Regions from separate parts of the Micrococcus sp. IITD107 genome, predicted to be linked through region 2. Evidence: predicted binding sites of a transcription regulator. Region 2 holds the regulator's gene; the other holds the start of a gene.
The links. Region 2 encodes LexA, which represses DNA repair genes until DNA is damaged. Its sites were predicted from a motif close to TCGAACANNTGTTCGA; they were not measured.
Positions count from the first base shown of each region.

Region 1 (3,414 bases), on a different contig from region 2:
AGGCGAGGCCTCCGGTGAGCCGGATGCGTCAGGCGAGGCGGCCGTCGTCGGGGTGGTGGTGTTGGTCTGTTCCACCGGACCGATGGCGGCGAGGATGCGGGGATCGGGCTGGCGGTCGTGACGCTGGTCCATCACCTCGAAGTAGTCGGTGGACCCGGCGATGGCGCGCTGGGAGGCGTCCACGAGGTAGCTCATGGAGGTGACCGGCTGGCGGGCCATGGCCATGAGTTGGATGAGCATGACCATGTCTCCCACGGAGAACTCGCCGGTGGCTGTGCGGATGAAGATCAGGGCGTACAGGCCGAAGAACACCAGGTTCAGGGCCGCGCGGCGCCAGGCGTCCATCCCGTGCCAGTAGCGGGACTGGGTGCGGGTGACGCCGATGATGCGGTGGTAGTGCCGGCTGAATCCGGCGTGCTCGTGCGGCTCCTGGACGAAGGACTTCACCACCGGCATCTGGGCCACGACCTCGGCGAAGCGGCCCGCGGCCACGTCCACCTCGTGGTTCTTCTCCTTCTCCAATGCCTGCCAGCGCACGGAGGTCTTGGCGGTGAGCCACATGTAGATGGGGAAGATGGTGGCCAGCAGCGCCGCCAGGGGCCACCAGTAGATCGCCGAGATGACCAGGACTGCCACCGTGGTGATCAGCATGGTGAAGGCGTTGTTGGCGAAGAAGTTCAGGAACTGGGTCAGCTCGGTGATGGAGCGGTTCAGTCGTGAGGTGATCTTGCCGGTGAGCTCGTTGTCGAAGTAGCGCTGGGGCAGGGCGAGCAGCTGGGCGAAGTAGCGGGTGGAGAGGATGGTGCGCATCCGGGCCGCCATGACATCGCCCCAGTAGCCGCCCACGGAGCTGACCAGGGTGGAGATCAGCTCGACCACCAGGAAGGCCCCGGCCAGCCAGAGGACGGCCTCGATGGTGGTGTCCACGGTCTGGCTGCCGTTGAGCCCGGCGACGATCTGATCCGTGGCGGCGCCGGTGATGAACGGGACGGCCAGGGTGAGCAGAGACGTGATCACCGCCGCGACGACGATCCCCACGTAGAGCGGGGTCAGTTCGCGGGTGAAGGACAGGATGCGCGCCAGAGATCTCACGGTGGTGGTCAACCTCGGGAGGGGGTGGATTGTTCCTGGTCCCGTGGCGTTCCGGCGGGTCGTGGGGTGGGTGGACGGCAGAGGGAAGATCCGTGGCTGACCGAGCGTCGGCGGAGAACCAGCCGAGCACCGGAAACCGTCCCCACCCTGTGGATTCCCCGGGGTCGACTCCTGCACAGGTGACCTGTCTCGGGTGGCTGTCCACAGATTTCGGCCGGCCCTTTATCCCGTCCGTGGTTCGTGGTCGAATGGAAGCAGTCGAACATATCTTCGAACAGCGGACAGGTGTTCACACGGAAGAGGTGGTGAGGATGACGGCACAGCTGACCGACTCAGGCTCCCGCGCGCCCCTGGCCGTCATCCCCGTGCGCAGCATCGAGTCAGCGAGCCCACTGTCGGAGCTGTCCCTGCACGAGCTGATGGACCGCGCGCAGACGGCGCTGGTCGAGCTGGGCCGTCGCCTGGAGGCCCCGGAGGCCGTGGATCAGTTCCGCCAGCTCACCGTGCCCGAGCACCCGGGAGCGGACTGGGGCGCCCACCTGCCGCCACCTGAGCCCGAGGCATCGCCTGCACTCGTGCCGCTGGAGCCCGTGACCACCCCGTCGCTGCCGGAGGCCAACCAGCACGTGGAACGGATCAGCCGAGCGGTGGCCCGGGTGCAGATGCAGCTGGCCGGCCATGCCGAACGCGCCTACCTCGATCAGTCGATCCGGCCCCGGGTGCTGGGCATGCCAGCCGGGATGACCGCCTTCCGCTGCCCAGCGGACTACCTGCGTCAGAGCCTGAACATCGAGCTGAAGGCCGCCCGCACCCGCTTGAGCCGGGCTGGGCACCTCACTGCAGCTCCGGCCGCGCTGGGGCAGCCCGCCACCGAACCGACCTACTCCGTACTGGCGGCGGCCACCGCCGATCGCGCCGTGGCCTGGGCCTCGGCGGACCACATCACCTCGATCATGGAGAAGGTCCGCGGCCTGGCCGAGGCGGGACCAGCCGGACCGGAGCTGATCGAGACTGTGCTGGCCGAAGGTGAAGCGATGCTGACCGGAGAGGCCCGCACCCTGGACCCGGACGGCGTGCGCAGGGTCTGCGCCCGCTGGGCTCGGCTGGCCGAGTCCGTGCTCAACCCAGACGGAGACGAGCCGGTGGACGGTGACTACGACCACCGGCGAGGGCTGTTCTACCAAGGCCAACGGCAGGGACTGCACCGTTGGCTGATCACCGCCGACGACCTGGAGCATGAGATCATCACCACCGTGGCCGAAGCGGCCACCAACCCCCGGGCTCGTGGTCCCTTCGATCCGGTCGAGGACCTCTTCACGGCAGCGGCCATGGACCCGGACCCCGATGCGGAGAACCCCGGTGAGATCCACCAGCTGCCCACCGATCCACGCAGCGTGGCCCAGAAGCAGATGAACGGACTCATCTCCGCGCTCCAGGGTGCGCTGCGCATGACCAGCGGCAACGGGCTGCCCAACACCGGAGGCACCCGCCCGCAGGTGATGGTCCACATCGACTACCAGCAGCTGCTCGGCCAGGTGCAGGCCAGCCACGCATCAGTGGGTCCACACCCGGCAGCGCCGAGATCCGACTCTCCCGGAACCATCAGTCCGCCAGGCCAGGCCGAACTGCCCGGGATCTCACCGCCTGGCTCACCACCGCCAGACTTTCCCGCCCCCACCACCGTGCTGCGCACCGGACAGGCCAGTGGGATCAGTGAGGCCACCTTCCTCGGACCCATCCACCCCACCCACATCCGGGCACTGGCCTGCGACGCCGACCTCCTCCCCGTCGTCTTCGGCGGCGAGGGAGAGGTCCTGGACGTGGGGATGGCCGAGCGGTTCTTCACCGGGCCCCTGCGGCAGGCGATCATCGCCCGCGACGGCGGCTGCACCGCACCGGGGTGCCGCATCCCCGCCCCCTGGTGCGAAGCCCACCACGTCCAGGAGTGGATCCATGACGGCCCCACCTCCCTGGCGAACGGGGCCCTGCTCTGCTCCCACCACCATCACGCCGTTCACGCCGGCGCCTGGAGCATCACCATGGATCAGGGCCGCCCCTGGTTCACCCCTGAGCCCTGGCTCGACCCCCACCAGACACCCCAGCGCAACAGGGTCTTCAGACCCTGAGCGTGGTCAGCGGGAGGCAGAAGACAGGTCCTCGAAGACCTCCAGCAGCAGAGGAGCGATGCTGAACCCGGCCGGGGCCACGGGATTGCGCGGATCCATCCAGGTCAGCTGCTCGATCTCGGAGGCGGGGACAGGGCGCTCACTCTCGGTGAGCGGCTGGCGCACCATGAACACTTCGGAGTGCAGCAGGCGGCCG
Region 1 is NZ_JBHFFN010000008.1:52,164-55,577, forward strand. Features, by position in the region: gene ACEXHE_RS12270 (ABC transporter ATP-binding protein) at 1-1,092, opposite strand, end outside; gene ACEXHE_RS12275 (HNH endonuclease signature motif containing protein) at 1,404-3,218, shown strand; gene ACEXHE_RS12280 (NUDIX domain-containing protein) at 3,225-3,414, opposite strand, start outside.
Region 1: a site for LexA is predicted at 1,351-1,366, ahead of ACEXHE_RS12275 (HNH endonuclease signature motif containing protein). Genes of this name have one in related genera too.

Region 2 (3,414 bases):
TCATCATGGTCGCCCGCGCAGTCCCGCAGGTAGTAGCCGGTGGACCGTGATGCCGCATGGAGACAGCCGGCGGCGAAGACCGGTGCGGTGATCGTGCGTTCGTCTGCGGATCCGCCCGGCTGAAGGGCCCCGGCGGCAGCGTCGTCCGGCGCGGACAGGGGCACCGAGGTGACCGATCCGTTCTCCAGTCGCACACTCAGCAGCTCGGCAGACGTGGCCAGTCCCACGACACCGGAGTTCGGTCCGGCCGGCTGGGGAACGGCCCCGACCAGGCGGTCGTCCTGGACCTGACCCCCAGGCCAGACCACCGTCCCGGAGTCGGCATCCACGACGACGCCGGTGTCTCCAACGGCTGTGACGACCGGGGAGGTCATCGAGGCGAGCGCTGTCAGCGACTCGCGAGAGGACTCCTCCCAGGCGTTGTCGTCCTCGGAGGCGACGAAGCTGATCAGCTCTGCGGAGGCGAGGTCAGCGACAAGCACGGTCCCCGTGGTCGTCGTCGTGCTGGCCACGGCGCCGTCGGCCTCATACAGCGGGTCCTCCGAGGACAGGACGGGAGCTGGCGTGAAGGTCCCCGCGAAGACGGTCCCGTCCTCGGCCGAGTTGGCTGAGAAGGACCCCCCGCCGAGTGCGAAGTGCTCGGTGGCCGGGAGCATGGTCTGGTCGCCTGAGGACATCAGTGAGGCGTCGATGGAGACCAGGGCACCGCTGGCCGGATCGACCATGACGGCGTGGTCGTCCTGCTGGTGCAGCGAGTAGTTCTCGAAGGGGGCGCGGAATCCTCCGTCCAGGATGTGGGAGGAATGATTCAGATGCCCAATGAACCCGTTGTCCTCCTTGGTGACCCAGATGGCTCCATCGTGGAGGTCGAGATCCGCCGTCTCCATGCCGGGATACAGGACAGATCCGGCGATGACCAGGGCTCCGACCGCTGAGAAGGCCGCCGGCTTCGATGCTCCCCGCCAGCCCCGGCCCCATGCTCCCATCGGTGTCGGTCCTCCCCCATCAGACTGATGACATACCGCACCCACGGTCGCCTCATCCAGTGTAGGTGAGTGGGGCCCCCGCCTGATCCGACCCGGATCCGCCCTCGGAGATCAGCCGAACTGCGGAACGTAGAGCAGCTGACCGGGCTGCAGCTCGCTGTCCGTCAGAGAGTTCATGGCGCCGATCTGCTCGATGGTGGTCGTCCTATCACGCTCCGGAGCGATCTCACCGGCGATCGACCACAGCGTCTCTCCGTAGCCGACGAGATGGGTCTCCACGGCAGCCGGAGCCTGATCGCCGGAGGCGGCGGCCGGGGTCAGGGCCGTGGATCCGAAGAAGACCGCGGCTGCGGTGATCAGGACGGCAAGGATCATCACCGGGAGTCCGTGCAGGAAGAAGCGGCCTCGACGGTTCAGACGGATGTCGGTCGCGGTACGGGTGGTGCTCATGGTGATCAGCCTTTCTGCCCGGAAGGTCCGGACGCATCGAACGCATGTTCGGATGACGTGTTCCTGTTCTAGCACATCCGTTCGAACGCGGACAAGACACGTTCGAACATATCTTTGAATCTGGGGCCACGCTCACGTAGCGTCAGATCCAACGGTCAGGCAGCAGTGGAACCACCGCTGGCCGACCGAGAAGCACATCACCAGGCAGCACGGACGAGATAAGGACGATCCCTATGGCAGGCCGGACCAGCGCCGAGGCACAGACCGATGGACAGGGGCCGCACCCCCTGACGGAGCGCCAGCGGGCGATCCTGGAATCGATCCGCACGGCGATCGCCCACCAGGGTTATCCACCGTCCATGCGCGAGATCGGCGACGCCGCTGGACTGGCGTCCCTGTCTTCGGTGACCCACCAGCTCTCCCAGCTCGAGAAGTGGGGCTACATCCGTCGCCACCCCGGCCGACCCCGGGCCATGGAGGTGCTGTTGGATGCCGACGGCGCACCCGTGCAGCATGGATCCACGCCTCTGGGATCCGGCTCCGTCCAGCCGGGCGATTCGACCACCGAGCACCGTGGGGCCACGGTGACCGCTCTGCACACGGCCGCCGTCGAGGGCTCGGCCGTGCCGGTCCCGTTGGTCGGCCGGATCGCCGCAGGTGGTCCGATCCTGGCCGACCAGCAGGTCGAGGACGTCATGACGCTGCCGCGTCAGCTCACCGGTGAAGGCGAGCTGTTCATGTTGAAGGTCTCGGGAGACTCCATGGTGGACGCGGCCATCTGTGATGGCGACTGGGTCGTGGTGCGGCGTCAGAGCTCAGCACAGAACGGTGAGATCGTGGCGGCCCTGCTGGACGACGAGGCCACGGTGAAGACCTTCCGCCAGAGGGACGGACACACCTGGCTGCTGCCGCAGAACAGCAGTTACGAACCCATCCTGGGCGACCACGCCACCGTGATGGGCAAGGTCGTCACGGTGCTGCGGGCCCTCTGAGCCGCTCCAGGACGCCCTTGACCACCTGAGGGTCGGTGGTCCCCCAGAAGTCGGGCAGCGTGGAGCGGAGGTAGCCGCCGTAGCGCTCGGTCGCGAGCCGGGGGTCCAGGACGGCCACCACGCCGCGGTCCTCCTGGGTGCGGATCAGACGTCCCACCCCCTGGGCCAGACGGATGGCCGCGTGCGTGGCGGACACCGCCATGAAACCGTTGCCGCCATGACGGGCGATGTCCCGCGAGCGGGCCGTGGCCAACGGATCGTCCGGGCGCGGGAACGGAATCCGGTCGATCACCACCAGTCGGCAGGCCTCACCGGGCACGTCCACGCCCTGCCACAGGCTGAGCGTGCCGAACAGGGAGGTGTCCGGTTCCGCAGCGAATTGGCGGACCAGCGCGGACAGCGTCGCGTCCCCCTGGCACAGGATCTGCGGTGATGGCCCCAGCCGGGTGCGCATCGCCTCAGCGGCATCCTCGGCGGCCCTCTTGGAGGAGAACAGGCACAGGGCCCCGCCGCGGGATGCCCGCAGCAGGGATTCGAGCTCGTCCCATGACTCCGGACTGGCGGTGCGACCGGGACGGGGCAGGTGCCGAGCCACGTAGAGCACCCCCTGACGTGGATAGTCGAAGGGGCTGCCGACATCGATTCCGGTCCACCGAGGTGCTCCCTGCCCCATCAGTCCGAGCGATCCGGCGACCGGGTCGAAGGAGGACCCCACCGCGAGTGTGGCCGAGGTCAGCACACCCGTCGCCTGTCCGAACAGTCCCTCACGCAGCTTCCCGGCCACGGACAGGGGTGCCACGTACAGCACGGGAGGCGCGGTCTCGTCCCCGGGCACCCATCCCACGCCCGGTTCGAAGTGACCGGGCCGACTGGCCCACACCACTTCAGGGTGCTCGGTGTCCGGCACCGCGGCCAGGATGCGGTCGGCAACCTCCAGGACGGTGAGCAGGCGGGCCCGGGCCATCTGTCGGCCGCTGTCCGCTCCC
Region 2 is NZ_JBHFFN010000001.1:107,960-111,373, reverse strand. Features, by position in the region: gene ACEXHE_RS00525 (Ig-like domain-containing protein) at 1-986, opposite strand, end outside; gene ACEXHE_RS00520 (LysM peptidoglycan-binding domain-containing protein) at 1,098-1,436, opposite strand; gene lexA (transcriptional repressor LexA) at 1,670-2,428, shown strand; gene ACEXHE_RS00510 (ATP-dependent DNA helicase) at 2,406-3,414, opposite strand, start outside.